Linked DNA regions of Idiomarina loihiensis L2TR. The protein of the gene in region 1 binds, or shares a complex with, the protein of each later gene. Links are inferred from orthologs where the notes say so. Each region holds a gene or a part of one and is shown in the gene's direction. Other genes may lie near its edges. The genes, in order: pabB and IL_RS11930.

Region 1 (16,133 bases):
CGCAACACACGCTGCACTCGATTATTTACAGGCACTTCATCGATACTTCGACGGTGACTGGATGCACGCACTGGCAGCCTATAATTCAGGTGAAGGCCGAGTTGCCGCTGCAATTCGCAAGAATGAGCGTCTGAACAAACCAACTGACTTCTGGAATCTGTCGCTACCTCGCGAAACTCGCGCATACGTGCCCAAGCTATTAGCTTTAGCAGAAATATTAGCCAACAGTGAAGAGTATGGTGTGGCATGGTACCCGATCGAAAATCAGCCAAAGCTTGAGGTTGTTGAGACACCAGCACAAATCGACTTAGCATTAGCTGCTGATATGGCTGATATGCCTCTGGATTTACTGCACCAGTATAACTCTGGTTATAACCGCTGGGCAACGGCGCCGAACGGCCCACATCGTTTACTTCTGCCTAATCAAAATGCGGATAAATTTAAACAGGCTTTGGATAAAACAGAGCCAAAAGACTGGCTGAGCTGGACCCGCCACGAGGTTAAATCGGGTGAGAGCCTGCTCGTTATTTCCAAAAAATACAATACGTCTGTTGACGTGATACAGCAGGTTAATGACATCAGCAGTGATATCATCCGCGCAGGCGATCATTTGCTAGTGCCAGTTGCCACACTCGATATCGACAATTACACGTTATCGCAAGATCAGCGCCGTGAAGACCGTCAAGATCAGAAACGTTCAGGTAAACGTATTGAACACGTTGTTCAGTCTGGCGATACGCTCTGGGATCTCAGTCGCGCTTATCAGGTAAACCTTCGTGACTTGGCTCGCTGGAACTCAATGGCTCCGGGGGATTATTTAAGGCCAGGACAAGAACTCGTGGTTTGGACGGAAGCCGAGCCTTCTTCGACGATACAAAGCAGTATTAACAGTATCATGCGTAATATAAGATACCGTGTGCGTAGCGGTGACTCATTAGCCAGGATTGCTGATAAATTTAATGTCACCATTCGTCAAATTGAACAATGGAACAACATTCAACGCAATCGTTATCTACAACCCGGACAAATGCTTAAGTTAAAAGTAGATGTTACCGAGGTAAGTAGTTGAGGCAACCTATGAATAGCGTAAAATACTTTTTTTTCTTTGCAGCGCTACTATTTAGCGCTCAGACTTTAGCTGACTGGAAAGCCGAAGGTAGTGGTAAAGTCATTTATCCATCAGGCCGTACGGAACCTTTAACCTTTGGTTTTGAGTATAAAAAGGTTTATGACACCATTATTTTTACTGCCGGAAAGTCGCAAATGCGTACGTCCGAAATGCCGCCAAATTACATTCTTAATCTGTTTGTAAATAAGCAGGGACAGGTTTATGTCGCAGAGTTTGCTAATGGTTTCTTCAAAGGTTTCGAGCTCAATATTGGTGATCACAAAGTCAGCATGAATCACCGGCAAGAGTTTGATGAAGATGAACCACTGAGTCATCTGCGAGTGCAGATTGATGACCGTAGCTATCTGCTGGAAACCACACACCCGACTATCCGGTTCGAGTTTGATGAAGAAAAAGGCATTGTCGATATCAATGGCTCAGGCCTTCTGAAAGACCTGAGCGTTAAAGGACGTTAGTCGCTGAGCAGCTCAGCTAACGCATTCTCATCTAATATATCAAGCCCGAGGGACTGGGCTTTGGTCAGTTTTGAGCCGGCATTTTCTCCGGCAACCAGCGCGGTTGTCTTTTTAGAAACACTAGAAGCAACTTTCGCCCCTAAGGCTTCTAAAGCAGACTTCGCCTCGTCACGAGTCATAGTCGACAAAGTACCGGTAATAACATAGGTATTGCCCGATAAGCGGTCACTTTGCACGGAGCTTGCCTCCTCACCCTCAGGCCAGGAAATAAACTCACGCAATTCCGCAACCACCTGCTGGTTATGGGCTTCATGGAAAAAAGCCACAATATGCTTAGCGACAACAGCACCGACATCCGGAACTTCCTGTAGCTGTTCACTTTCAGCAGCAATTAAAGCATCCAGGTTTTTGAAGTGGTTCGCCAGCGCGTTTGCCGTCGCTTCCCCGACTTCCCGAATACCTAATGCATAAATAAAACGGGCTAAAGTTGTTTCCTGTGTCGCTTTAATGGCATTTCGAAGATTTTCTGCAGATTTAGCGCCCATTCTCGGCAAAGTTGCCAATTCAGCTTTGGACAGACGATAAAGATCGGCCGGCGATTTTATCCAGTCCCGCTCTACCAGTTGCTCGACAATTTTATCGCCTAGTCCATCAATATCCATGGCTTTGCGGGAAGCAAAATGTTTAATCGCTTCCTTTCGCTGAGCCGCGCAATACAGACCACCGGTACAGCGGGCAACGGCTTCGCCTTCAACGCGTTCAATATCGGATTGACAAATCGGGCAATGCTGAGGAAATTCAATTGCCTTCGTGTTTTCAGGACGTTTATCTTTTATGACGCTGACCACTTGCGGAATAACGTCACCCGCGCGGCGAATACTGACACAGTCGCCGATACGCACACCCAGTCGTTCAATTTCATCCGCATTATGCAAAGTCGCATTAGATACTGTAACGCCGCCCACATTAACCGGCTCTAAGCGCGCAACCGGCGTTATCGCGCCGGTACGGCCAACCTGGAAGTCAACTCCGGTAATGGTCGTCAGTTGTTCCTGCGCGGGAAACTTACGTGCAATAGCCCAGCGCGGCGCACGTGCGACAAAGCCTAAGTCTTGTTGCAAGCGAATAGAATCCACTTTAAAAACTACGCCATCAATATCGTAATTTAAGGTATCCCGGCGGGCCAAAATAGCTTCGTAGTAATCGTCGCAACCCTGCACCGAGTCTACCGTCTTTATTTCAATATTCACCGGCAGTCCCCAGTCTTTCAACTGTAACAAACGCTGGTGATGACTGTCGGGAAGTTGTGTGGTTTCTGATATTAACCCAAGACTATAAGCATAAAAGTGCAAAGGACGTTTTGCGGTAATTCTGGAGTCTAACTGGCGTAAACTGCCTGCCGCCGCATTTCGGGGGTTAGCAAAGACCTTTTCTTCGCGCTGCCGGGCCTGCTCATTAAAGCGCTCAAAAGCTCCCAATGGCATAACCACTTCACCCCGTACTTCCAGTCGCTCAGGAACATCGCCAGAGAGCTTTAGCGGCACATTGCGTATGGTCTTAACGTTCTCGGTAATATCTTCACCGCTTTGTCCATCGCCACGGGTTGCGCCACGCACTAACAGGCCATTTTCATAGAGTAAACTGACCGCAGCGCCATCAAGCTTAGGCTCACAACAAAAAGTCACAGTTTGATTGGTATCCAGCCGCTGTTCAACGCGCTTGCTAAAAGCTTCAAACTCATCGACAGAAAAAGCGTTATCCAGTGACAACATCGGAACTTCGTGTTCAACACTTCTAAATTGACCTAAGGGTTTACCACCCACTTTCATAGTCGGAGACTGGGCACTTTTTAAATCCGGGTGTTCAGTTTCCAGAGTTTTCAGTTCCCGAAAAAGACGATCATATTCAGCGTCCGGCACTGATGGTTCGTCATTCTCATAATATTCCTGGTTGTAACGATTAAGTAATTGCTCCAGCTCTTGCATGCGCTGGTGAACAGACTGATTCATAGTGACCTGTAATTAAGCTGAGTGTTTACGTTCAAATTCACGAATACGCTGGCGTGCTTCGTGAATAGACTGGCGGGTCAATAATTGGCGCTGGCCATCCAAAACCTGCCCCTGAGGAATTTCGGTAGCGAGCTTTTTAGCCGCATTCAACATCATATTAAAGGCCTGCTGACCGTCAAATTTCATAGGTAAGGCCATAAAAAACGCGACGCCTTCGGTTTCAAAGTTTTCCATGTTATCCAGGTCAAACGTGCCGGGGTTGAACATGTTGGCGACACTAAAAATCATGGGGCCGGTGCCTGCGGTGTTTTCATAGCGGTGGAAAATACCCAGTTCGCCAAATTTACAGCCCAGCTCGGTCATCATTTGCAACAACACTGCGCCCTGTACCGGCCCTTTAACATGTAACGCAATAACTTCTTCCGGAGCTGATTCAAAATCATCAGTCGTATCTGCACTGACTTCTGTTTCAGTTTCAGGTTCAGGTTCTTGCTCAAGCTCCTGCTCCGACTCTTGCAAAGAGCTCTGTTCGGCGGCACTTTTATAAGAGTCATCAGGCTCTGAAGGAACATCCCCATCAAACTTAAGCTCAGTTTGCTCTACTTCAACCGTTTCATCATTGCTGACACGCATAGACGGTAATGAGTCAGACATATCGTCATCATTGCTAAGGTCCATCGACATTTGCTCGACAGCCTCCGCATCATTGTCCTGTGTTCTCACATTACTGTGCGACGATGTTTTTGCTTTTGGTTCAACGGCTTGGTCATGGTTAAAGCCGTCATCTGAAGTCTCTTTCTTTAAAATCCGAACTTCGCCAATGCCGTCGTCATCAAAACCGGACGATTGCTGCTGACGATTTTCTGCAACCCGTTGTTCACGCTGCCGTTGTTGCTGGTTACCTTTACGTATCTTCCATACGCCATGCGCAACAATACCTGCGATTGCCAAGATCCCAAGAATACTGAGGGTTATTTGTAAACTGCCCATTTTTGCTCCATCAAGCTTATTTTGTTATCCGGCGTCTGTCATCGCCACAGCCTGTTCAACATCAACCGCTACCAATCTCGAAACGCCCGCTTCCTGCATTGTTACCCCTGCCAGATGGGTAGCCATTTCCATTGCCACTTTATTGTGACTTATATAAATAAATTGCACCGATTCCGACATTTCACTCACCAGACGGCAGAACCGTCCTACGTTGGCATCATCTAATGGCGCATCAACCTCATCTAACAGGCAAAAAGGTGCCGGATTCAAGCGAAATATCGCGAATACCAATGATAATGCGGTCAGTGCCTTTTCTCCACCGCTAAGCAAATGAATTGTACTGTTTTTCTTGCCCGGTGGCCTTGCCATGATGGTAACCCCGGTTTCCAGTAAGTCATCATCGGTAAGTTCCAGAGTGGCACTGCCACCACCAAAAACTTTCGGAAACAGAATTTGTAAATCATGGTTTATCGCATCAAAAGTGGTTTTAAACCGATGTCGCGTTTCCTTATCAATCTTACGAATCGCCGCTTCTAAAGTGTCTAGCGCCGATGATAGATCATCCACTTGCTGGTCGAGGTACTGTTTACGTTCTCTTTGCGCTTCGGCTTCATCAATTGCCGCCAGGTTAATAGCGCCTAAGCGTTTTATTTTATTTTGTATTGACTCCAGCTCTTGCTGCCACTGCTTTTCATCAGCGTCGGAAGAGAGTTCTTCCAGTATATTTTTCAATGTAAGGCCTGTTTCAGCCAGCGTTTCCAGCACAGCCTGACTACGTTCCTGCAATTTAGCCTGCTCAATTTCAGTACTCTGCATAGCCTCTTTGGCCTGGCTTATTTTGACCTGAATTGCAGATTGTCCTTGAGTTATTTGCTGCAAGTCGTGCTCTAACCGCGACAATTGCTGACGTTGTTCCTGCAATTGTTCTGAAACTTCACCACGCTTATCCAGCAATTCGGTTAACTGATCATCAAGAGCACTCTGATTTTCATCTGTCTCGTTAGTCTGTTGCTCACTGCGTTCCTGCCGAAGTTGCTGGTAACGTTGTTCACTGCGCTGCAGTAATTTCTGTAACTGTGCAGCCTGAGCCTGTAAATTCTGCTGTTGCATTGTCATCTGCTGCTGTTGGCTACGCAGTTGCTGTAACTGTTCATCTTCGGCACGCACTGTAGACTCCAGTTGCTCACCGTAGTCTTCATCAACCTGCTCCGTTTGCTCCAGTAACAACTCATACTCTTCCAACTGCATTTCGATTTGCTGTTGCTGCTCAGCGGCGTTTTCCGCATGCAATCGTTGCTCTTGCTGCTTATCTCGCAGACTCATTAACTGCTGCTGTATTTGCTCGGCCTGCTGTAAGTTCCACTGCAGCCGCTCTTCAACTTTCCCCTGCTCGTTACGGGTCTGTTGAACCTGCTCATTAACCTGCTCCAGCTGCTCTTGCGCCTGTTCAACCTGCGTCTGAGTTTGCTCCAGCTGCGTTTCACTTTCAGACAACCTGGAAGCCAGCACTTGCAGTTGTTCTAGTAAATTTTGGCGCTGTGTCTGCAAATGAAGAACACTGTTATCTTCGTCAACTCGAGCCGCGATAAAACCGTCCTGCCAATACCAATTGCCGGTTTTTGATACCGCAAAACTGGCATTGCTTTGTTGTAATTGCTGCTTCGCATCAGCATCCTGTTCAATCGCCAGACACTGCTGCAACGGCGCCCAATAACGTAACGGACCTTTAACCTTACTGGCCAGAGACCAGTTTTCAGGCTCTTGTCCACTCACAGGCCACACCAGCTTCACCCCAGAAACCGCTTTCAATTCTTCCGGAGTTTGTTCCAGAACCACGGCATCCAGCCAGTCGTAAGCCAACTGCTCAACCGCCATTTCCCAGCCACTTTCAGCCTGCAGTAACTCCCTCACTTTCAAGCTGTCTGGATAGTTTTGCTGTAACCATTTTTCACTGCGGCTATCGTTATTTTGCTTCCCTTCCAACAGTTGCTCAATGGCTGTTAACTGAGCCTGAGCTTTATCTTGTTGCTGCTGATTCTGTCGGTGCTGTTGCTGCTGTTCTTTAAACCCTTGCTGCAGAGCCTGCAGTTGCTGCTTACTGTGCTGATACCGAGTTTCTTCCTGCTCCAGCTGACGTTTTAGTTCGACCAGAGCCTGTTCGTTCTCGTCAACAGATAATGCTTGTTCCTGTTGCTGCAACTCTTGTTGCTGGCTGTGAAATTGCTCCACTTGTTGCAACGCATATTGTTGGCTCTGTTTCAGCTGCTGCAGTTTAAGTTGCGCCTGCTGTTGCTGTTTTTCGACATCGCGTTGCTGCTGTTGCTGCTGTCGTTGTTGTTGCTGCCACTGACGCCATTTCTCATTAGCTTGCTGAGACTGTTCAGCCACGCTTTCCATCTGTTCCTCAACCTGCTCCAGTTGTGGCTCCAGCATCAGCTGCTGTTCTTCCAATTGTTCTCTTTGCAGGCGATCATCCGCCAACTGCTCATTAAGCTGATCTATTTCTTCATTTAACTGCTGTTGCCGCTGGCTGCGCTGCTCTTTTAGTTCTTGCTGATGTTTCAAAGTTTGTTCAATACGGGTAATTTCATTGCCCACTGAAAACATTTGTTCCTGCGACAGCTCTACTCTGTCGCGCGCTTCTTCAGCCTGCTCTTTCAGTTCAATAGCGCCCCGTTCATCACCACTTTGCTGTGCCTGCCAGCGTTCAAGCTCGGTTTGTTGTTCGGCGTATTGTGTCTGCAACTGCTGTCGTTGATTATCCAGTTTTAGCCAGCGTAGGGCCTGCAGTTCACCTTTAAATTTACGCTCACTGGCTTTCAACTCCTTGTAACGAATGGCAGCCGCGGCCTGACGCTCCAGCTTCTCCAACTGTTGACCCAGCTCTTCGCGAACGTCACTCAAGCGCTCCAGGTTCTCGCGCGTATGCAGCATCCGGTTTTCAGTTTCTTTGCGACGTTCTTTGTATTTTGAAATGCCTGCGGCTTCTTCAATAAACACCCGCAGTTCCTGCGGACGTGATTCAATCAGGCGGGAAATCATGCCCTGCTCAATAATGGCGTAGCTGCGCGGACCCAGCCCGGTTCCCAGAAATAAATCGGTAATATCACGGCGACGACAACGACTGCCGTTCAAAAAGTAATTAGACTGGCCGTCACGGGTCACCAGGCGCTTAACCGAAATTTCATTGAATGCCGCGTACTCGCCCTGAATACGTCCCGAACTGTTATCAAAAACCAGTTCGACACTGGCCTGAGAGACCGGCTTACGGGCACTGGAGCCATTAAAAATCACGTCGCTCATGGCATCGCCACGCAAGTTTTTTGCTGAACTTTCACCCAGCACCCAGCGCACGGCATCAATCACATTGGATTTGCCACAGCCGTTCGGACCGACGACGCAGGTCATTTGGTCAGGAAAGGGAACTTTGGTTGGATCCACAAAGGATTTGAAGCCAACTAATTTGATGTGTTTTAGGCGCATTCAGTTGTTTTTATTATCAATTTAATACGACGGTTTATTATCACAAGACTCTAGCAGATCCGGTAGCCATTTGTAACAATTTAGCCCGCACATTGCCATTGTATTGCCTTATTATACTAAGCAAATTAAAACCTCTGGAGTTTTCATGCAAAAAGCAGCCTACAGCAACTCGGGATTAGCTTACATAGGACGCGGTTTAGAACTTATCCGAACCAAAGGTCTGCGTCGCTATGTTGTGGTGCCTATTCTGACCAACCTTATCCTGTTCTCACTTGCTTTCACCTGGCTGTATGGCGAAGTCGACTATTGGCTGAACCGCTTTATGAGCTGGCTGCCCGACTTTTTCCAATGGCTGGAGTTTATTTTATGGCCACTGGCGGTTATTACCATTATTGCGCTCTTCTCGTTTATTTTTAGTACCATCATGCATTTAATTGCAGCCCCTTTTAACGGACTTCTGGCGGAAAAAGTGGAACGCTATGAAAGCGGCGAGAGCTTAGGAGACGAGGGATTCTTAGGTTTGTTTAAAGACATTCCAAGGACTTTAAAACGGGAAATGCAGAAACTCATGTATTACATTCCCCGAGCACTTGGCTTTTTTCTGTTATCGCTCGTTATTCCGGTAATTGGACAGGTCCTTTGGTATATCTTTGTCTGCTGGATGATGTCGATACAATACTTAGATTACCCGTTCGATAATCACAAACTGTCGTTTCCGCGTATGCGGTCTGAATTACACCAACAGCGCAGTAAAACACTAGGGTTTGGATTCGGGGTAACCGTGCTGACTATGATACCGCTGATTAACCTGATTATTATGCCGCTGGCGGTTTGTGGAGCAACCTCACTGTGGGTTGATCATTATCGTCGCAGTGCATTAAGTTGATAAAAGTAAGCGACTGAGCATTGGCTCAGTCGTTTTTCTTATCAGCATCGTCAGATTCAATACCTTCCTGACCTGTTTCATCGGAGTCGAGGTAATCCGGGTTTAATCGCTTATTCGTTTGAACTCCCATCTGGCGGAACTTATCGACCCGACCAATAAGGTTACCGCGCCCGGTACTCAGCTTCTTCATAGCTTCCTGATAACGGTTATCCAGAGTTTGTAAGCCGTTACCAATTTTCTCTAAGTCTTCGACAAAGCCCACAAACTTGTCGTACAAACGTGCCGCATCGGTCGCTATTTTCTCGGCGTTCTGATTCTGATACTCATACTGCCAGATGTTATGCACCGTGCGCAGCGCAACCAGTAGGTTAGTCGGGCTTACCAACATAATTTGGTTGTCCAGCGCCAGCCGGATAAGCTCCGGGTCACGATCAACAGCCAGCAAAAATGCCGGCTCAATCGGAATAAACATCAATACATAATCCAGCGTACGCAACCCTTCCAGTTGATGGTAGCTCTTTTTACCCAACTGTTTTATGTGTTGCTTCAGCGACTGAACGTGCTCATTTAACGCCCGTTCACGTTCTGTATCGTCATCAGAGTTGAAGTACCGCTCGTAGGCCGACAAACTGACTTTCGAGTCGATAATCACGTCTTTTTTATTCGGCAAATGCACAATCACATCCGGCTTGAACGACTTACCGTCTTCATCGCGGTGATGCTCCTGTGTCTGATACTCGTGCCCTTCACGTAACCCGGACTGCTCCAGAATACGCTCCAGTACCACTTCGCCCCAGTTACCTTGCTGCTTGGTGTCACCTTTTAATGCCCGGGTTAAGGCTTCAGCTTCAGACGCCATTTGGCGATTTAAGTCCTTAAGCGACATCACTTCATTTTTAAGTGCCGAGCGCTCTTTGGTCTCATCGGTATACTGCTGAGTAATTTGCTTTTTAAACGCATCAATTTGCTGTTTGAACGGCTCTAATGTTGCCTGCAACGACTGCTGATGATGTTGCTGCAGCCCTTTGGACTTCTCATCAAAAATACGGTTGGCTAAATTTTCAAACTGCTGGGTCAGCCGTTCTTCGCTAACCTTCAGTAGGTTCAGCTTTTCTTCTGCGGTTTTCTGCTCATGCTCAGATCTAGCCAGAGTTTCACGCAGACGGCTGTCTTTTTCATAGACTTCGAGCTGAAGTTCATCGACGCGCTCACGAAGAATATCCGCGTCTTGCTCCAGTGCCGCATTTTGTTGTTCTGCCTGTAAACGCAAACGGCGCTGCTGTTGCCAAAGCAACAACAACGCCGTAATGACAGTCACAACCGGCACTCCAATTATTGCCATCCATTGCCACAGTGCCAGCGACATCATTAAGCTCCTAATTTTTCATTGAGGTCAGCAATTTTCGCTTTCCAGATAGCAGGCCCTTGGGTATGCGCGTTTTGACCGTCGCTATCCACAGCAACAGTGACCGGCATGTCTTCCACTTCAAACTCATAAATGGCTTCCATACCTAAGTCTTCAAAGGCAACAACCCGGGATTTTTTAATGGCTTTAGCGACCAAATACGCGGCACCACCCACGGCCATCAGGTAAACCGCTTTGTGCTTACGAATACTTTCCACAGCTTCAGGGCCACGCTCTGCTTTGCCTACCATACCAATAATACCGGCTTCTTCGAGCATCTGATCAGTGAATTTATCCATACGCGTAGAGGTTGTAGGACCTGCCGGACCAACAACTTCATCACCCACAGGATCTACCGGCCCTACGTAGTAAATAAAGCGGTTGTTGAAATCAACTGGCAGCTCTTCACCGTTATCCAGCATACCTTTAATGCGTTTGTGCGCCGCATCACGACCGGTCAGCAACTTACCGGACAAGAGCACGGTTTCACCCATTTTCCAGTCCTGAATGTCTTCTTTGGTCACTTCATCCAGGTTCACACGGCGGGCATCATCACCCAGTTCAAAAGTCACATCCGGCCAATCTTCCAGTTTCGGCGGGGTTAAATCTGCTGCTCCGCTGCCGTCTAACGTAAAGTGAACGTGACGGGTGGCTGCACAGTTCGGAATTAAAGTGACAGGCTTAGAGGCTGCGTGGGTTGGTAGTGACTTAATCTTCACATCCAGCACCGTTGTTAAACCTCCCAAACCCTGAGCACCAATACCTAATGCGTTAACGCGGTTCAAAATTTCTAAACGCAGCTCTTCTTCGGCATTCTGCGGGCCGCGCTCAATAAGCTCATGGATATCGACAGACTCCATTAAAGATTCTTTTGCCAATACCGCAGACTTTTCCGCTGTACCACCAATACCTATACCCAGCATACCCGGCGGACACCAGCCAGCGCCCATCTTCGGCAAGGTTTCAACAACCCAATCGGCAATCGAATCGCTGGGGTTTAACATGGCCATTTTCGATTTATTCTCAGAACCACCACCTTTAGCGGCAATCATCACTTCAATTTCATTGCCCGCCACCATATCAATATGCACCACAGCTGGCGTGTTATCGCCAGTGTTTTTACGAGCGCCCGCCGGGTCAGCCACAATAGAAGCACGCAGTGGGTTGTCCGGGTTGTTGTAGGCTCGACGAGTACCTTCATCCACCATTTGCTGAACGGTCAGGTCGGTTTTATCCCATTGCACGCCCATGCCCACTTTCACAAAGCAGGTGACAATACCGGTGTCCTGGCAAATTGGACGGTGCCCTTGCGCAGACATACGCGAGTTAGTCAGCACCTGAGCAATGGCGTTTTTCGCCGCTTCGTTCTCTTCACGCTGGTATGCCTCGTCCAGTGCTTTAATAAAGTCCAGTGGGTGATAATAAGAAATGTACTGCAACGCATCGGCAATACTGTCAATAAAATCGGCCTGACGAATGGTGGTCATGGAACTGCCTCTTGGTTAACTTTTGCGTGGCGCTATAATAGCGTTTTCGCTAACAACTGACCAGTGCCACTGACCGGCGAATATTTGCTGTGATAGTATATTGGTAATGAATAACCAGCCTGAATTGCGAGCATGATGTGAGTGTTTTCCCGGATCTCTGTGCGATAAAACTTGATTGCGAAGCCTCAGCTATTGAGTTATTTCAGCGTTGTCAGCATGAAAGCTACGCTCTATTACTGGACTCTGCCGCGCAAAGCCACCAGAACTGTGCCTACGATATTATCTTCCGACAGCCAGAACTGATTTTAAACTGCAAAGCAGGCAAGTTAAATGTATCAACAGACGCTCCTTTAGAACTACCGCCAGCCCCCGAAGACGCAGCCGAGCTTTGCCGTTATGCCGGGCAATTGAATCAGTTATCAGGTCATTATTCGGGGCCTGCTGAACTGCCTTTTCAGGGCGGGTTTGCCGGGGCTGTCGGCTATGACCATGGCCGTTCGCTGGAAGTCATACCTGAGTTTAATGCAGACATCTATCAGTCTCCCGATGCAGTACTGGCCTACTACAGCCAGGCGTTGATTATCGATAGGCAGAGCAACGCGATCTGGTTAGTTGCACCAATAGAAGGGTCAGAAGAGCTTCGAGAATTCTGGGAACAGCCAGTAGCAACAAAAAAGCCCGACGCTTTTCAATTGCTAAGCGACTGGCAAAGCAATATGAGCGAGCAGCAGTACACCGAGAAATTTAAGGCCGTGCAAAACTATCTGCTGGCCGGAGATGCCTACCAAATTAATTTAGCGCAACGGTATTCAGCCCGTTATCAAGGCAGTGAATGGTCCGCTTACCTTAAATTACGACAAGCGAATTCAGCACCGTTTTCTGCCTTTATGCGCCTTCCCGGCAGCGCTATTCTGAGCCTGTCGCCGGAACGCTTTCTGCTAACCGACGCCAAGGGACTGGTAGAAACAAAACCCATTAAAGGCACGCGTCCGCGGTTTGAAAATTCGCTTAAAGATCAGGCTAGTCAGCAGGCTCTGTTAACCTCAGAAAAGGACCGCGCAGAAAACCTGATGATTGTGGATTTGCTGCGTAATGACCTCAGTAAAAACTGTAAGCCGGGCAGCATCAAAACGCCAAGCCTGTTTGCCATAGAGAGTTTTCCGGCGGTTCACCACCTGGTATCGACAGTTATTGGCAAACTGCAACCCGACCGTACCGCATTAAGTTTGTTTAACGGCGCTTTCCCGGGCGGTTCTATTACTGGCGCACCGAAAATTCGGGCCATGCAAATTATTGAAGAGCTGGAGCCCCATCGCCGTAGTATCTACTGTGGCAGTATGGGCTACTTTTCTCAGCACGGTCGTAGCGACACCAGCATAACCATTCGTACACTGCTCGCCGAAAATGATCACTTATATTGCTGGGCCGGTGGCGGTCTGGTCGCGGACTCGACAGCAGCAGATGAATACCAGGAAACCAAAGACAAAGTGTCACGCATACTGCCGGTGTTAACTTCATGACAATCAATACTCGCGCAGACTTTATTCGTCGATTTAGCCTTTATCCTTCGCCGCCGGTTGAGCGCAGAATTGATGAGCCTTTGCGCAAACGTTTGCGCCCCGCGGCGGTGTTAATCCCAATTATTGAGCGTCCGCATGGGTTGTCGTTAATACTTACCCGGCGCTCCAGCAAATTGCGCAAGCATGCGGGTCAAATCAGCTTCCCCGGAGGCCGCTTTGACGAAACTGATAGCGATTTACTGGACACGGCTCTGCGGGAAACTGAAGAGGAGATTGGCCTGCCCCGCAGTCAAGTCGAAGTCATAGGACGTTTACACGACTACCCTGTCTTATCGTATTTTATGATCCGACCTTACGTGGCTTTTGTCTCGCCACAACAGCCCTTGGTTGCCGAGGAAAGTGAAGTCGCTGAGATTTTTGAAGTACCGCTGGCTGATATTCTCGATCATGGGAACCATTACGTTTACCGTATTCGAAAGTTTATCTACGACCGAGTGTATTTCATCCCCTGGCAACATCGCAATATTTGGGGCGCAACCGCCGGTATTTTACGTGAGTTATCAGAGCAACTGCAGCCCGACGGCAAAAATCACTTCAGACCACTGAACTGACCACTTATTTTTGCTTAAAACTTGATTCCCCCCACATGAATCGTGCGACAATACTATAATAAACAGAATACGCATGCGCGACAGGTAAGGATAAATATGATCAGCGTTTTTGATATCTACAAAATTGGTATTGGTCCTTCCAGTTCTCACACTGTGGGGCCGATGAAAGCAGCCTATGAATTTTTGCATGCCGCAAAAGAGGCGGGACACCTTACTAAAGCAGACGGGATTAAAGTTGAGCTGTTTGGTTCACTAGGCCAAACGGGTAAAGGTCATGGTACCGGCAAAGCCGTTATTCTTGGATTGGTCGGAGAGACTCCCGAAACAGTAGACACTGACAGCGTGGAAGATTTTCTGGAGCAAACTCGTAAGACTGAAAAGCTGAACTTGCTTGGTGAGAAAGAAGTCTCCTTTCCCAGCGAAGGCGCCATTACTTTTCACCGCCGAAAAACCATGCCCAAACACGCCAACGCCATGGAACTCAAGCTGCTAAAAGACGGTGAGATCATCTATAGCGACCTATATTACTCCATCGGCGGTGGCTTCATTGTGCGCGATGAAGATTTTGACGAGACGCTGGAAGAAGCGATAGAACAGTCGTCTAAACCTATTCCATATCCGTTTGACAGTGCAGCGGATCTTCTGGCGCATTGCAAAGAGCACGGTATGCGCATGAGTTCATTAATGATGGCTAACGAAAAAGTCTTCCGCAGTGAAGAGGATATTCGGGCCGGATTAATGAAGATTTGGCGCACCATGCAGGAAAGCATCAAAAACGGTATTACTACCGAAGGCATTCTGCCGGGTGGACTTAAAGTGCGTCGCCGCGCATCGTCTTTATATCAGCGACTGAAGAAAGAAAAATCCAGCGATGCCATGCAGGTCATGGACTGGGTCGATTTATACGCTTTAGCCGTTAACGAAGAAAATGCCGCAGGCGGGCGCATTGTAACAGCCCCGACTAACGGAGCCGCTGGCATTATTCCTGCGGTAATGAGCTACGCTGACAGATTCATCGAAACGCTGGACGAAGATGCAGTCGTGCGCTTCTTACTGACTTCAGCTGCTATCGGTATTCTTTATAAGAAAAATGCTTCAATTTCAGGTGCTGAAGTCGGTTGTCAGGGTGAAGTGGGTGTTGCCTGTTCAATGGCCGCTGGTGCCCTGGCCGAATTTATGGGCGGTGACCCGTCAAGAGTCGAGAATGCGGCAGAAATAGGTATGGAGCATAACCTGGGTCTAACCTGCGACCCGGTGGGAGGTTTAGTACAAGTACCCTGTATTGAACGAAACGCCATGGGCTCGGTTAAAGCCATTAATGCCGCCCGCTTAGCCATGCGAGGCGAAGGCGATCATAAAGTGTCTCTGGATAAAGTGATTAAAACCATGTGGGACACCGGCAACGATATGAAAACCAAATACAAAGAAACCGCTCGCGGCGGTTTGGCAGTCAATATTATTGAATGTTAACCAGTTGATGCTGCTGCCGGTGCTTAGCGCATCGGCAGTGAGCAACTATCAAAGAGTTTATCAATCTCATCCTGACTTTTTAGCTGAGTAGCTTTTTGCACCCTATCGCGAGTTAAGTGTGGTGCAAAATTCTCAATAAAATCGTACATATAAGTACGTAAAAATGTTCCGCGCCGGAAACCTATCTTAGTCGTACTATGAGCAAACATGTGCTCCGCAGGTATCGCCACTAAATCGGTATCTTCTTTAGGGTCGTAAGCCATACTTGCCAGAACCCCAATACCCAATCCCATTCTGACGTAGGTTTTTATCACATCGGCATCGGTTGCTGTAAAGACAATTTTAGGCTCATGTCCCGCATCGGCAAAGGCTTTATCCAACTCGGAACGACCGGTAAAACCATGCACATAAGTGACCAAAGGAAACTGAGCAATATCATCAATAGTTAGCTTACTCAGTTGCGTCAGCGGGTGCGATTTAGGCACCACTATAGAGCGGTTCCAGTGATAGCAGGGCAACATAATAAGGTCGTGATATAAATGCAGCGCCTCGGTCGCAATGGCAAAATCTGCCCGCCCTTTCGCCGCCGCCTCACTAATTTGCTCTGGAGACCCCTGATGCATATGCAGTGACACTTTGGGATATTGCTGAATAAATCGCTGAATAACGGACGGCAAGGCATAACGAG
Region 2 (16,063 bases), 650 kb from region 1 along the record:
TCAGCACTGACTAAAACCGTGCGTTCGTTGGTTTCAGGATGATAACGAACAATATCGCGACCATCTGCCGAGTTGGACTGCTCTAAAGTCGTATAACCTGAACCGTCTTCCAGCCAGCGAGTTGGAGCCGGGCGGTCAATATTGAAGGTATCACTGGCGAATATTTTCTCCGCTGTCAGCTGGCTAACACCTGTTACGTCAGCTTTATCGGAGTCCGCAGTGGATTGTCCACCCAGGGTACTACAGGCACTTAAGGTAATAATAGCCGTTAATCCGGCCAATAAGCGTAAAGATCGAAAAGAGGTGTCAGACATGACATTTACCTTTATTCTGATTTATTAACGAACTGATAATACCGCAAAAAACGCAGGAAACCACATAAGCGTGGTTGAAGACTAGCGCAAAGCCCCAATATCCATTGTAAGCATTTTGAAAAATTGAGGTAAAAATGAGCCATAACCCGCTATTAGAACAGAGCCAGCTTCCGGACTTTGAGCAAATTAAACCCGAACATATTCAACCCGCTGTTGAAGAGTGCATACAGCACGCTCGAAAAACCATTGATGAAGTACTGGAACATGGTGATTTTAGCTGGAATGGTTTGATTGAACCTTTGACCGATGCGGATGAAAAGCTTGAGCATGTCTGGGCACCGGTATCGCATTTGAACTCCGTATTAAGCACGCCTGAACTGCGTGAAGCGCATGACAGTTGCCTGCCATTGTTGTCGGACTACGCAACCTATGTAGGACAGCACAAAGGCTTGTTTGACGCTTATCAGGCACTGCGTGAAAGTGACGAGTTCGACAGTTTGACCGAAGCTCAGCAAAAACTCATTAACGACACCTTACGTGATTTTCGTTTGTCGGGTGTGGATTTACCCGAAGACAAAAAGAAACGTTATGCTGAAATTTCATCGCGGCTGTCTGACTTGTCTTCAATCTTCAGCAACAACTTGCTGGATGCCACCCACGCATGGACTTGCCTGATTACCGATGAAAGCCGCCTGGCTGGCTTGCCGGAAAGCATCAAAGAAGCTGCAAAAGAAACCGCAGCAGACCAGGAAAAAGAAGGCTGGTTGTTCACTTTAGATATTCCAAGTTATCTGCCGGTCATGTTGTACGCCGAAGACCGGGAGCTGCGTAAAGAAATGTACCAGGCTTTTGTGACCCGCGCGTCGGAAACTGGGCCTAATGGCGGGGAGTTCGATAACTCTGAGGTTATGAACGAAACTTTGGCTTTGCGTCATGAAATGTCGGAACTGTTAGGTTTTAACGACTTTGCTGAAATGTCACTGGCGACGAAAATGGCTGAGTCGCCGGAGCAGGTATTAGGTTTTGTGCAGGATCTTGCCAATAAGTCTAAAGCACAGGCGAAAGCCGAGTATGCTGAAATTGAAACCTTTGCGGCAGAGCAAGGCGTGGAGAAAATGGAAGCCTGGGATGTTCCTTACTTTAGTGAGCAGTTAAAGCAGCAGCGCTACTCTATTTCCGATGAATTATTACGCCCTTACTTTCCTGAGCAACAAGTGCTAAACGGTTTGTTTGAGGTGGTTAAGCGCCTGTTTGGCATGACGGTTAGCGAGCAAAAAGACGTAAAAACCTGGCATGAGAATGTGCGTTTCTTCCGCATTCACGATGCCGACGGACATTTGCGTGGCAGCTTCTATCTGGATCTCTACGCGCGTTCAGGCAAGCGAGGAGGCGCCTGGATGGCGGATTTTGTCGGCCGCAGAGTGCACGCCGATGGCGAATTGCAAAACCCGGTGGCCTTTTTAACCTGTAACTTTAGCAAGCCGGTGGGTGGTAAGCCTGCACTCTTTACTCACGATGAAGTGCTGACATTATTCCATGAATTCGGTCATGGCTTGCACCACATGTTAACTCAGGTCGATACCGCTGGTTTGTCTGGTATTAACGGTGTTGAATGGGACGCTGTTGAGCTGCCCAGTCAATTCCTGGAAAACTGGTGCTGGGAACCGGAAGCGCTGGCATTAATATCCGGACACTATGAAACCGGTGAACCGCTGCCACAGGAGCTTCTGGAAAAAATGTTGGCTGCGCGCAATTATCAGTCGGCTATGCAAATGATGCGTCAATTGGAGTTCTCGCTGTTTGATATGCGCATTCACCACGAGTTTGACGAAAACACGGGTGCGCGTATTAGTGAAATTCTGAGTGAAGTGCGTCAGCAAACTTCGGTACGTATTCCACCGGAGTACAACCGTTTTCAGCATAGCTTTGGTCATATCTTTGCTGGCGGCTATGCGGCAGGTTATTACAGTTACAAATGGGCTGAAGTGCTGTCGTCTGATGCGTTTGCGCGCTTTGAAGAAGAGGGCATATTTAACGCTACAACCGGGCGCGACTTTTTACATGTCATTCTGGAACGTGGTGGCAGCCGTAAAGCCGCAGATTTATTCCAGGAATTTCGTGGTCGCGAACCGAATGCCGAAGCTTTGTTACGTCATAGCGGCATAGCTGCCTGATGCTATTGCATCAGGTGCGATATTGAAATCACAATTGTGTGGTATTTCGGCATTGTACCTGACATGAATGTCTGGCTACGGTAGGGCATCAGGCCGCGGTAGCCAGGACCAGGTTAACGAGACCAATTAAACCAAACACGAATAGAATGGTAAGAATAACGCCAATGATGATGTAGGCTTTCGGGCTACCATGCTGGAAGTCTCGTTGGCGGTTTTTTTCTGTTTGCACACCCAAAAATGCCGCCAACACACTCATAACCATACTAAAGACACCTGGTTTAGAGGTTTTATTTTCGGTAGATTCAGACATTAATCAGTGTATTCGTTTTGATAATGTTTTTTGTTGCTGTCGCTTGAACTCGAGATTAACTCAATCAAGTCGAAGAAGTGAAATTGTACGGACCGGCTGTCGCCTTTTAACCAGCTAAACCATGTCACTTGCTCGGCAGCTAACTGACATTCAACAGAGGTGTTACTGGGTTCTATTTCAGTGACAAGCTGCTGGCAGCGCTGAGTGGGGTTTTGCTGAGCAACGAGCGAGGAAGGATTCACGATAGCAAGCGCAGTAAACGCAGCTAATGCTAGTGATGTTATTATTGTTAGTAATCGCATGAAAGTCCCTCTCAAGTCTTGATTGACTAATTTATCAGCGATTTTGTAAAAATTCTAGTCATCATTGCGAATTTTTTTGTCATGGGTTAACTGCTACAATAAGCATCATTTTGAAATAGGTCAGGAAAACGAACAATGAAACCACTAATTGCACCGTCGATACTGTCCGCGGACTTCGCGCGGTTAGGTGAGGAAGTTGACGCGGTATTGAACGCTGGTGCCGATGTCGTGCATTTTGACGTAATGGATAACCACTACGTGCCTAACCTGACGATAGGTCCTATGGTATGCAAAGCGTTACGTGATTACGGAATTGAAGCGCCAATTGACGTGCATTTAATGGTTAAGCCTGTTGACCGTATTATTCCAGACTTTGCCGAAGCCGGGGCTTCTATCATTACTTTCCACCCGGAAGCATCCGACCATGTTGACCGGACTTTACAGCTTATTCACGAACAGGGTTGCCAGGCGGGTTTAGTGTTAAACCCTGCAACACCGCTGCATTACCTTGATCATGTTATGGACAAAGTGGATGTCATTTTACTGATGTCGGTTAACCCAGGTTTTGGTGGACAGTCTTTTATTCCGTCAACGCTTGATAAGCTCAGAGCGGTGCGTAAACGAATTAAAGCAAGTGGCCGCGACATACGCCTGGAAGTGGATGGTGGTGTTAAGGTTTCAAATATTGGTGAAATTGCAGAAGCTGGCGCGGACATGTTCGTTGCTGGTTCAGCTATTTTTAATGCGGATGATTACGCCAGTGTCATCCGGACAATGCGCGATGAAATCGCTGCGGTAACAGGTTCTTAGAGGAAACAGTAATGTCGAAACCAATTGTGTTAAGTGGTTGTCAGCCGTCGGGACAGTTGTCTATTGGTAATTATATTGGCGCATTACGTCAGTGGGTTAATATGCAGGACACTCACGATTGTAAGTTTATGCTGGTTGATCAGCACGCCATTACTGTACGCCAGGACGCCGAGAAACTGCAGCAAGCAACTCTTGATGGACTGGCTTTGTACCTGGCTTGTGGCCTTGACCCGGCAAAAAGTACGGTGTTTATTCAGTCGCACGTGCCGGAACATTCTCAATTAGCCTGGGTGCTTAACTGCTACACGCAAATGGGCGAGCTAAACCGCATGACGCAGTTTAAGGATAAGTCTCAGCGTCACGCTAGTAATATTAATGCGGGTTTGTTCACTTATCCGGCGCTAATGGCGGCAGACATTCTGTTGTACCAGGCGAATGAAGTGCCGGTGGGAGATGACCAGAAGCAGCACCTGGAAATGACGCGTAATGTTGCTGAACGTTTTAATAACTTGTATGGCGATATTTTTACGATTCCGGAACCAATGATTCCAAAAGTCGGGGCGCGGGTGATGTCACTGCAGGAACCGACTAAGAAAATGTCAAAGTCGGACGATAATCCAAATAATTTTGTCGGCTTGCTGGAAGAGCCGAAGAAGATTCTGAAGAAAATTAAGAAAGCCGTTACCGACTCTGATGAGCAGGCGCGCATTTACTTTAATCAGGAAGAAAAGCCGGGCGTCTCGAATTTGCTTAGCATTATGTCAGCTGCCACAGGTAAGTCGATAGACGAGCTGGTACCTGAGTACGAAGACAAAATGTACGGGCATCTAAAGGTGGATGTGGCGGAATCTGTGGTTGCCATGCTGGAACCGATACAGCAGAGGTATCACGCAATGCGTAATGATCAGGCATTTTTGCAACAGGTTATGAAACAAGGCGCTGATAAGGCACGTGAAGCCTCAGCAAAAACTTTGTCAGATGTTTATAAAGCGGTAGGTTTTGTACCTTACCCGGGATAAATTTAACTATGGTGGATAAATCTCCGGAACAGCGCGAAAAGGAGTTGCTAACCAGTGTTGAAACCATGGCTAACATTGGCAGCTTTTGGTATGAACCCGCGTCCGGAGATTTATATTGGAGCCCTCAGTTACGAGAAATTCATGGTGTAGCCCAGGATGAACCTATTACTTATGAACAGGCAATGGCGTTTCACCTTCCTGAATACCGTGAAAATATTGAGCACCTGGTCGAGCAAAGCTTTCAAAATCACCATAGCTGGTCTGCAGAAAGTTGTCTTAAAGACAGAGACGGAAGAATTCACTGGATTGCTATTACGAGCATTACCCGAACGCTGAAAAATGGTGACATGGCACTGTTTGGTGCCATTCAAGATATTACGGTTAAAAAGTACCGTTTGCAGCAGTTACAAGAGCAAGCCAACACCTTGCGCAGCACACTGGACAATTTACTGGATGCGGTTATTACCATCGACAATAACGGCATGATTATTAACTTTAGTGTGCCGGCTGAGCGCATGTTCGGTTACAGCGCCGCTGAAGTGAAAGGTAAAAATGTCAGTGTGCTAATGCCTGAGCCCTATGCCCGTGAACATGACCGTTACATTAGCGCTTATCAAAAAACAGGCCACGCCCGCATTATTGGTATTGGCCGCGAAGTTCAGGCTAAGCGTAAAACCGGAGAAGTGTTTCCTATTGATTTGGCGGTAACCGAGGTAACTTATTCTGGTGAAACGCAGTATGTCGGTGTTATACGGGATATTACCGAGCAAAAAGAAAATGCGCGTAAGCTCGAATATTTAGCAAACTTTGATGAGCAAACGGGGTTGCCAAATCGTCACCGTTTTCTTGACTTGGTTGAGAAACGTATTGAAAGCCAGTTACCCATTGTTGTCGCTGCCGTTAATATTGATTATTTTAACCGCGTTAACACGATTCACGGCCACGAGGAAGGTGACCGCGTTATTCAGCTAATTGCTCAACGAATGAGAAAAACCATTGGCGATTCGGGCTGGATAGCGAGAGATCTTGGTGACAGATTTTGGGTGGGGGTTATGCAGGACTCTACCGAGACCAGTCTGGCTATTATTGATAAGCTGCACGGCGTACTGCGCGAGCCGTTTAAAACGGCATTCCAGACGCATTATCTCACCGCAAGTGTCGGTGTCAGTTTAAGTGGAGGTGATGAAAATGCTTCCGGACTGCTGTCACAGGCCGATACGGCAACGTCTAATGCACGACATAGCGGCCGGGATAAAGTTGCGGTACACCGAGCTGAAATATCCAACTCGGTTGTAACCGATGCCGAAACCGAAGTGGCCTTACGAGCGTCTTTGGGTAAAGGGCAGTTCGAATGCTGGTTGCAGTCTAAAGTGGATACCAACGGTGTTGTTCGTGGTGCAGAGGCTCTAATGCGTTGGCGCAACGAAGCCGGAGAGATCATTCCTCCAGATCAATTTATTCCAATTGCGGAGCGTTTTAAGCTGATTATTCCTATGGCTAAAGAATTGTTGAGTCAGGTCGCTTTCGTTGTGCGGCAGCTGAGCGATAAAGGGCTTAATGATCGTATAGCGGTGAATGTCAGTCCAATTGAGTTTTTACAAGACGACTATGTCGAGACGGTACAAAGAATATTTGCCGAACAAAATGCACCGCTGAATCAACTGACCATTGAAATTACTGAAAACTTACTGTTAGCTGACCCTGAAATAGTCGAGCAAACAATGTCGCGGCTTGCCGAGCTCGGCGTCGTATTTTCTATTGATGACTTTGGGACTGGGTATTCTAATTTCATGCGCATTCAGCAACTGCCAATAGGCGAGCTAAAAATAGACCGAGAGTTTGTTCAACTGGCGGAAGTGAATGACAAACATATGGGTCTGCTGCTGGCTATGCTGAATATGACTAAATCTCTATCGGTTTCCTCGGTAGCAGAAGGCGTAGAAACTGAAACTCAGGTTAAATTGCTGAAAGAAAATGGCGCTGATTTATTGCAGGGGTTCTACTTTGCCCGGCCAGTCCATTTTAAAGACTGGTTAAGCGAGCGGCTGTCCTAGCAGTATGATTGTTTTAATTGATAACTTTGATTCATTTACTCACAACCTTGCACGCTACTTTCGGGAATTAGGCGAAGACGTTAGTGTTTTCAGGAATAATGAATTAACCCTTACCGACATAGAGCAGTTAGCGCCGCAAGCACTTGTTATATCACCTGGCCCCTGTACTCCCAACGAGTCGGGAATATCTTTAGCTGCTATTGAGCACTTTCAGACTAAGCTGCCAATATTAGGTGTGTGTCTTGGTCATCAGGCATTGGCACAGGTTTTTGGTGCAAACGTTGTTCGGGCAGAAAAAGTTATGCATGGAAAAACCAGTGTGATTAAACACTCCGGCGAAGGACTTTTCCGACAGCTGAATAACCCATTAGAAGTGACCCGTTACCATTCCCTTGTTGTTTCTCCTGAAAGCTTATCAACAGATTTTGTCATTGATGCCGATACAGGAACCGAAAAAGGTCAGCGCGAGATTATGGCAATAAGGCACCGGCATTTGCCGCTGTTTGGTGTTCAGTTTCATCCCGAGTCTGTGATGACAGCACAAGGACATAATCTGTTAGCGAATTTTTTACGTTATATACGATAATCAGTAAGTAGTATTTTCTCTGCTTATTCAACATAATACTGCCGCAGTTCAGCTAATACCGAGGTAACATGTTCCACTTTTTTGCGGGTACCACAGAAGGCGGTAGTAATGATCCCGCCCTGCGCTTAGAAAAACGCTTTATCAACTATCTGATAAGCTTTCCGTTTGCGCGTAAAACTCGCTCAAAAGAAGATGGTACCGACGATGAAGAGCATGAGCAGCGACGTAAGCTTTTAGAAGTTGAGCGTCTGAATTACGAAGAGCGCGACCGTAAAGCGCAAGCGCGCCAACGTTACGCCGATCGTATTTCCGATGAATTGCATGAAGAGATTTATCATCGTGCGTTGAAAACCATCGAAGATGGTGACTACATTCGCGAACGCTTGATCCCATTACCTGAAAAGCTACCTGAATTGCTGGATACGCTTAGCATGAAAGCTGCTTCTATGCGCCGGATTGAATCCGTTGTGCAAGGTATGGACTGGTTTCATACGGGGTTAATCCGTACGGTCAATCAACCACCGTTTATCGACCGGAATAAGCAGGTGAAAATTGATAACCTTAGGGTAGCCATGAGCTTTGTGGGCACCGAAAACCTACGCCTGCTGGCTCCTGCTTATATTATGCAAAACTGGCTGCCGCCGGCCACACAACCCTTCACCTTATTCCGTCGCAAAATTTGGGAGCATTCCCTGGGTACGGCTATTGCTGCACACAATATTGCGGTAGAGCGTAACCTGCGAGATCCGGTTCTAGCCTATACCATTGGTATGTTCCATGAACTGGGGAAAATTGCCTTAACCAAGCTGTATTTGCGTTTATTTGATGATGTGCAGCGCGAATTCGCTATGCAAAGCGTTAACGATAAGTCACCCGAGCGCCACAATACTATTGTCACTTTAACTCCTGACGAACGCTTTCTACGCGACTTAATGCTGGAAAAGGATAAAGACGTGAGTTATCTGGTTGCTGAAGGCTGGGGGTTAAAGCGTGTTCCGGTAAGCAAACACTTATTGGCTTTTACGCAAAGCAAAACGAAAGACAAAGGCTATGAATCTGAATACGCGGAAGCCTTAGCCCAAGCTAATGCTTATTGCGAATTCAGAATGCTGCGGGAAGTGGACCTTGCCAGTCTGGAAGAGGGTAAACATCTACTCAATAAGCATTCAATAACATCAGAAACTGTTGCTCGCTTGCACAATGTGAGCTTAAAACGCCCGCCAATTGTCGTGCCTGAATAGAGAGGTCAGCACTCAAACTCGGTGTCGATTAATAAATGCTCGAACACTTTACCGATATGCGCTTCCTCGTCAGTGAAGCGCACGCCAACACTTATCATTCCATGCTCTTTGCGCTGATTCATAATTTGACCTGAAAGAGTCAGAGGCTCTTTCTGAGAACCAGAACCAATACTGATTTTTATATTCATATGAGTGACATTACCTGTCTGGTTCTGCGCCTTAAACACAATTCGACACCCGGCAGAAGAGATATCGACGATAACACCACTGGCCAATTTCTTTTTAGCGTTAGTCTGGCTGCCGTCAGCAGTAACATCAACTGGAATGTGTGTTCGAACCCTCCGCTGTGCGCGTAGTGCGCGATTCTCAATTTCTTTCGGATAATCCAGATACAGCAACCTGAACGGGATATTTGAGACGGCCCGGATCTTTGTTTTAAACGCCAGGCATTCACCCGCTTCTCCCTCTAAAACCAAGCGAACAATAACCGGGTTGCCTTCATATAACACATCGGCATAGCTGCCGTCAGTGCGTGGATTCGGCTGTTTTAACAATAAATAGTTACCGGTATCAAAGCCCACAACCTGAAGTTTTGTACGTACCTTGGTCGCCGAAGAAAACTCAACATCAATTATGTCGCCCGGACGTAAGTAGGTAAGCTTTAACTGTGGTTGAGATGAGGCGTTCAGGGGCAGAGTCTGATTTTCCATAACGTCTTTTCCAGCCGAACATTTATTCAATAATTCAGGCTAAATTAACACCAATTGAAAATCAATGTAATTCTGCGTAGTTAAATGTTAATTCAGGGGGTACATTTCTTCTGCGCTAAAAAATAATGACTAAAGATTCATAGTTTCAGCATGCATTAGCATAACTATTCGTATCTTATGCAAGAAAAGCGTAAACCCTCGGGATTAGGGATTTATAACCGAATTATCACAGACAAACTGCACAAATTTTGGCATAATAGCCGGCTACTTTTAGAGATGAATTTGTTGACACCTTTGTTAACTCGCTAAGGCGATAAGGACGAGAGTAATGACAGACAATAAGACAGTAAACCGTGAAATGTTTAATGATGTAATGGTTCCAAACTACAACCCGGCATCGATGATTCCAGTTAAAGGAGAAGGTGCTCGTGTTTGGGATCAAGAAGGTCGTGAGTATGTCGACTTTGCCGGTGGTATCGCTGTGAACTGTCTTGGTCATTGCCACCCAGCGATGGTGTCAGCCCTACAGGAACAGAGCCAGAAGCTGTGGCATCTAAGTAATGTTTTTACCAACGAACCGGCAATTCGTCTGGCGAAGAAATTAACCGAAGCCACCTTTGCTGATCGCGTTTACTACGCTAACTCAGGTGCTGAAGCCAACGAAGCGGCATTAAAGTTGGCGCGTCGCTGGGCAATTGAAAAGCACGGTGAGCATAAGCAACAAATTATTGCTTTTACCAAAGGTTTCCACGGACGCACCTTCTTTACCGTAACCGTGGGTGGCCAGCCAGCCTACTCTGACGGTTTTGGTCCAAAACCTGGTGCTATTGAGCATGTGGATTACAACAACATCGACGCGCTTAAGGAACTGATTTCCGACAAAACTTGCGCGGTAATGATGGAGCCATTGCAAGGTGAAGGCGGCGTAGTAAGCCCTGACGTGGAATTCGTGAAGGCGGTACGTGAACTGTGTAATGAAAACGACGCGTTATTGATTTTTGATGAAGTACAAACAGGCTTTGGCCGTACCGGTAGCCTCTATGCTTATGAACAGCTGGGCGTAACGCCGGATATTCTGACTTCAGCCAAGGCTTTAGGCGGTGGTTTCCCTATTGGCGCTATGCTGACAACAACGGAAATTGCTGAGCATCTTAAACCTGGTACTCACGGTAGTACTTACGGCGGTAACCCACTGGCATGTGCTGTATCAGAAGCGGTATTTGATGTTGTGAATACGAAAGAAACGCTGGACGGCGTGAAGCAACGTGAGCAGTGGTTCAAAGAGCAACTGGCCGCAATTAACGAAAAATATAACGTGTTCAGCGAAATTCGAGGTCAGGGCTTATTACTTGGCGCGGCAATGAATAAAGAGTACGAAGGGCGTGCGCGCGACTTCTTGCTGGCCGGTCAGGAGCATGGCGTGATGGTACTGATTGCCGGTGCTAATGTGGTGCGTTTTACCCCGTCACTGGTTATTTCTGAAGAAGACATTAAAGAAGGCCTGCAGCGCTTTGAAAAAGCTGTTGCTCAGGTCGTCGGTCAATAACTGAGGCTGTTTTATGTTGCTAATCAGACCCATTAAGCCGTCAGATTACGAAGCGTTATATCAGTGCGCGATTGAATCCGGTCATGGTTTTACTTCCTTACCGGTAGACCAGTCGCTGCTGGAGCGCCGCATTAATGCGGCGCAAAAAGCATTCGCTAAAGACACCGTTGAAACACCGGGCGATGAAAGCTACCTGTTTGTTATGGAAGATACCGAAACCGGTACTATTGCAGGTGTCAGTGGTATTGAAGCTGCGGTGGGTTTGAATGAAGCCTTCTGGCATTACCGTTTGGGTAAAGTTGTGCATCATTCAGAAAAGCTTAATATTTATAATGCGCTGGAAACCTTAACCTTGTGTAATGACTACACAGGTGTTTCTGAGCTATGCACCCTATTTTTGCGTGAACCCTACCGGCACAATATGAACGGACGTACTTTGTCTCGTTTCCGTATGCTGTTTTTAGCGCAGTTTAAACAGCGTTTCAGCGACTGGGTAATAGCCGAAATGCGCGGTGTTTCAGATGAAAATGGGGATTCGCCATTCTGGAACTGGCTGGAAGAGAACTTTTTCTCGATGGACTTTCCTAAAGCCGATTACTTAAGCGGCATTGGTGATAAAGTCTTTATTTCTGAATTGATGCCACGCTTCCCTATTTATACCAACTTGTTGAGTAAGGAAGCGCAGGCGGTTGTCGGTAAAGTTCACGACAATACCCGCCCGGCACTGAAATTGTTGGAGTCGGAAGGTTTCCGGTTCAGAGGCTTCGTCGATATATTTGACGCAGGGCCAACGGTTGAAGCCGAAGTGTGTAATCTTAATAGTGTCCGTAACAGTCGTTTAGTGACGGTAACTGTCAGCGGATCTGCAGCGGAAGATGAAGGTATTCCTCATATTGTCTGCAACACGCAACTGAAGAACTTCCGCGCAACCAAACTGTCTTTACCGGCAGGTGCAGACGAGCTCATATTGACGACAGAACAAGCCCAGGCAATGCATTTAGAAAGCGGCGATGAAGCCCGCATTGTTGCACTCTAAGCAGGAGTATTTGTATGACGAACAGTATTCAATTTATTGACGGTTGTTGGGAAGCTGGCGAAGGCCAGTTGTTCAAATCGATTGATCCAGCACGAAACGAAGTTATCTGGAGTGGCGAAGCTGCCAGTGAAACTCAGGTTGAAAAGGCCATTCTGGCAGCACGGGCGGCATTTCCGGACTGGTCTGGTCGCAGTGTTGAAGAACGCTTGGCTATTTGCCAAAAATTCTCTGAATTGCTGGAAGAAAATAAAGAGCACTTGGCTCGTACCATGGCTAAAGAAACCGGCAAACCCGTTTGGGAAACTCGCACCGAAGTTGGCGCTATGATGGGTAAAGTGGCTATTTCCGAGCGTGCTTACCATGAACGCACCGGTACCGTGGAAAACGACATGCCGGGCGCAAAAGCCTTTATCCGCCACAAGCCGCACGGTGTGGTCGCTGTTTATGGCCCTTATAACTTCCCGGGGCATTTGCCTAACGGGCACATTGTACCGGCGCTTATTGCGGGTAACACTGTGGTGTTCAAGCCAAGCGAACTGACTCCTATGGTGGCTCAGGAAACCGTGAAGTTATGGGAAAAAGCAGGCATTCCAGCGGGTGTTCTCAACCTGGTTCAGGGCGAAGTTGATACGGGTAAAGCATTGTCAGCGCATCCACAAATTGACGGTCTGTATTTCACCGGCTCATCAAACACTGGTCACCTGTTACACAAACAGTTTGGCGGTCGCCCGGATAAAATTCTGGCACTGGAAATGGGCGGTAATAACCCATTATTGGTGACTAATGTGGCTGATGTTGATGCAGCGGTGCACAATATTGTGCAATCGGCTTTCATCACTTCTGGTCAGCGCTGCACTTGTGCACGTCGCTTGTTCATCGAAGATTCTGAGCAAGGCCGTGCTGTACTGGAACGCCTCATTGAAGTGACTGAGAATATTCTGGTCGACGACTACGAAGCTGATCCACAGCCATTCATGGGTGCCATGATTTCTGCTAAAGCTGCGGGCGAAATGGTCGATGCACAGAATGAGCTGTTACATAAAGGAGCTAAGTCATTAGTTCGTATGAAGCAGACCGATTCGAAGAAAGGCTTTGTCACTCCGGGTATTGTGGATGTAACCGGAGTTGAAGATTTACCGGACGAGGAGCATTTCGGACCATTATTGAAAGTGTATCGTTTTAAAGATATCGATGCGGCTATTAAAGAAGCGAACAACACGCGTTATGGTTTGTCTGCTGGTGTATTGTGTGACGATGAACAAACCTATCGTTACTTCTTTAAACACATTCGTGCAGGTATTGTGAATTGGAATAAGCCGATTACTGGTGCCAGCAGTGCCGCACCTTTTGGTGGTATTGGCGCAAGCGGTAATCATCGCGCTAGTGCGTATTATGCGGCGGATTATTGCGCGTATCCGGTCGCCTCTGTGGAAGCTGACAGCATGAGCTTACCTGAGAGTTTAGCACCAGGGCTTAAATTTTAATCGCAATCTGTGCTAGTTTAGTGGCTGGGCAACGTATGGGTTGCCTGGCCGCGTGACAAAGAGAAACAGATGATAGTTGAAACAGACGGATACATTGAGTTAATCCAGTACCTGACAGGTCAGTTACCGGTCTTCACTGAACAAAGTAGCAGCGCAAGAACTGCGGATTACACTTTGCGCGACTTTATGGAAGAGCGCTTGTCAGAAAGCATGATGGCAGTGTTTGAGCAGAATGAGCTTGATGAGGCTGTGCGGCTGGATATTGTCCGGGAAACGGATGCTATCGTTTACGATTTAGAAGAAGTGTTATCGAAAGTTCTGGATACACACCCGACTCCGCAGCAGGAAGCCTTCATTAACGAGTTTGTCGGTCTGGTAAAAAACCTTTTCGATGAGCGTCTGCAAAGTTACCGACTGTAGTCTTTTATTGAGTTCAGCAAGGATCTTCAATGTCAGCAAATAGCATGAATGCAAAGGTCACCTGGGTAGAGGGCATGACTTTTGTGGCTACCTCAGGTAGTGGTCATCAAGTGGTTATGGATGGTGACAGCCCGGGCAAGGCGCCCAGCCCTATGGAAATGGTGCTAATGTCGGCAGGAAGCTGCGCGTCAGTTGACGTGGTCAGTATATTGCAAAAAGCTAAGCAGAACTTTCAGCGCTGCTATTGTGAGTTGTCAGGGACACGTGCCGATTCAGTACCAAAGGTTTTTACTGACATTCATCTGGAGTTCGTGGTCGTGGGCACCGATATCAACGAAAAGCACGTAGAGCGTGCGGTGAAACTGTCAGCCGACAAGTACTGTTCGGTGGCTAAGATGCTGGAAGCTTCGGTTAATATTACCCACAGTTACCGTATTGAATCCCCTCAACAAGACGACTGATCTTTGAATTATCGACACATTTTTCATGCTGGCAATTTTGCCGATGTTTTTAAGCATTTGCTGTTGGCGCGGGCGCTAGAGTATTTTCAGCAAAAGAATAAGCCCTACTTCGTACTCGATACTCACGGTGGTATAGGCTACTACGATTTGCAAGGCGATCAGGCAATAAGAACTGCTGAAGCTGAGCAGGGCATTGTTCGTTTTGCTGAGCACTCAGCTGAAGAGCCTTTAGCCGCCGCATACTTAAGCACCGTGCGTCAATTAAACGAAGAGCAGGATAAGCTTCGGTATTACCCCGGTTCACCGGTCATAACTTCTGAATTTTTACGCGAAAATGACCGGTTAGTTGTTTGTGAACTGCATAAAGAAGACGCAGAGACTCTTAAAAACACCCCCTTGGGGCGACACAAACAAGTGCAAATACTGGCTCCTATGGACGGTTATCAGGCTGTGCGTGCGCAACTGCCCCCGGCTGAAAAGCGCGGTTTGGTGCTTATTGACCCGCCTTTTGAAAACACCACGGAGTTTGACGATGTGGTCAGCGCGCTTGAACAGGGCTTAAAACGCTGGAAAAGCGGCAGCTTTGCGGTTTGGTATCCCATTAAAGATGAGCTGAAAACGGCGGCTTTTCATCGCGACGTTGGCGCTTTGTCGGATCTGCCTAAGACTCTGATCATGGAGCTGAATATACGCACCAATGATGAGCGTAAAGGGCTTCACGGCTGTGGCTTTCTCTGGGTTAATCCGCCTTATGGCGTGGTACAGGACAGCGAGCATCTGTTACCCGTGTTGTGCAAGACTCTGGCTCAGGATAAAGGTGCCAACTTTCACAGTCGCTGGTTAGTTGGTGAGTAGTTACTTACTTGATATCCAGTCAACCTGACGGCGAACCTGGTTTTTCCTTTCCATAATTTGTTCAATCAGCGGTGTCAGAATAAGCTCCATGGCTAAGGCCATTTTCCCACCGGGCACAACCAGGGTGCTGGTACGTGACATAAACGAGCCGTCTATCATCTGCAGGTAATATGGGAAGTCGACGTTCTTAATACCGCGAAAACGAATAACAACAAAACTCTCGTCCAGTGATGGAATATCCTTGGCACTGAAAGGGTTGGACGTATCAACCGTAGGTACTCTCTGGAAGTTGATATGAGTACGCGAAAACTGCGGAACAATATGGTGAATGTAATCTTCCATGCCGCGAATAATGCTGGTGGTAACCGCTTCACGTGAGTGCCCCCGCTCCGAGGTATCGCGAATTAATTTCTGGATCCACTCAAGGTTAACAATGGGCACCATACCGATTAATAAATCAACATATTGAGTTACATCGTAGCCGTCCCCGCAAACACCACCATGCAAGCCCTCATAGAAAAGTGCATCGGTACTTTCAGGCAGTTCTTCCCAGGGCGTGAAAGTACCGGGCATTTGGTTATAAGGAACCGCATCATCAAAGCTGTGTAAATAGCGACGGACTTTACCGTTACCGGTTTGCGAATAAGAGCGGAATAACGATTCTAACCGGTCAAAGTCGTTGGCTTCGGCACCAAAATAACTGATATGACGACCCTGTTCCTGAGCTTTGCGAATAGCCAA

What was found.
Region 2: the proteins of pabB (region 1) and IL_RS11930 are in contact, whole or in part, in a solved structure (PDB 8RP0), measured with the Escherichia coli proteins. The link is inferred for Idiomarina loihiensis L2TR from one-to-one orthologs.

Annotation. Positions count from the first base shown.
Region 1 is NC_006512.1:1,825,493-1,841,625, forward strand. What follows is about bases 11,200-14,172. They hold pabB (aminodeoxychorismate synthase component I), read left to right. Parts: upstream 11,200-11,981; coding sequence 11,982-13,364; downstream 13,365-14,172. Other genes in these bases: IL_RS08720 (fumarate hydratase), read right to left, coding at 11,200-11,844; IL_RS08730 (CoA pyrophosphatase), read left to right, coding at 13,361-13,975; IL_RS08735 (L-serine ammonia-lyase), read left to right, coding at 14,072-14,172. Outside these bases: IL_RS08685 (LysM peptidoglycan-binding domain-containing protein), read left to right, coding at 1-1,069; IL_RS08690 (hypothetical protein), read left to right, coding at 1,078-1,584; NAD-dependent DNA ligase LigA, read right to left, coding at 1,581-3,593; cell division protein ZipA, read right to left, coding at 3,606-4,583; chromosome segregation protein SMC, read right to left, coding at 4,608-8,066; sulfate transporter CysZ, read left to right, coding at 8,212-8,952; DNA recombination protein RmuC, read right to left, coding at 8,978-10,321; more of IL_RS08720, read right to left, coding at 10,321-11,199; more of IL_RS08735, read left to right, coding at 14,173-15,445; HTH-type transcriptional regulator CysB, read right to left, coding at 15,469-16,133. UniProt on the Escherichia coli protein: Part of a heterodimeric complex that catalyzes the two-step biosynthesis of 4-amino-4-deoxychorismate (ADC), a precursor of p-aminobenzoate (PABA) and tetrahydrofolate.
Region 2 is NC_006512.1:2,477,936-2,493,998, reverse strand. Bases 5,876-8,778 are described here. They hold IL_RS11930 (anthranilate synthase component II), read left to right. Parts: upstream 5,876-6,987; coding sequence 6,988-7,569; downstream 7,570-8,778. Other genes in these bases: IL_RS11925 (HDOD domain-containing protein), read left to right, coding at 7,638-8,778; IL_RS11935 (bifunctional diguanylate cyclase/phosphodiesterase), read left to right, coding at 5,876-6,983. Outside these bases: IL_RS11965 (S9 family peptidase), read right to left, coding at 1-314; prlC (oligopeptidase A), read left to right, coding at 449-2,488; IL_RS11955 (DUF2970 domain-containing protein), read right to left, coding at 2,577-2,798; IL_RS11950 (hypothetical protein), read right to left, coding at 2,798-3,100; rpe (ribulose-phosphate 3-epimerase), read left to right, coding at 3,236-3,910; trpS (tryptophan--tRNA ligase), read left to right, coding at 3,922-4,929; more of IL_RS11935, read left to right, coding at 4,938-5,875; more of IL_RS11925, read left to right, coding at 8,779-8,810; IL_RS11920 (flagellar brake domain-containing protein), read right to left, coding at 8,816-9,520; IL_RS11915 (aspartate aminotransferase family protein), read left to right, coding at 9,849-11,066; astA (arginine N-succinyltransferase), read left to right, coding at 11,080-12,102; astD (succinylglutamate-semialdehyde dehydrogenase), read left to right, coding at 12,117-13,586; IL_RS11900 (DUF3802 family protein), read left to right, coding at 13,656-14,006; IL_RS11895 (OsmC family protein), read left to right, coding at 14,051-14,467; IL_RS11890 (23S rRNA (adenine(2030)-N(6))-methyltransferase RlmJ), read left to right, coding at 14,471-15,322; IL_RS11885 (phosphoribulokinase), read right to left, coding at 15,323-16,063. UniProt on the Escherichia coli protein: Part of a heterodimeric complex that catalyzes the two-step biosynthesis of 4-amino-4-deoxychorismate (ADC), a precursor of p-aminobenzoate (PABA) and tetrahydrofolate.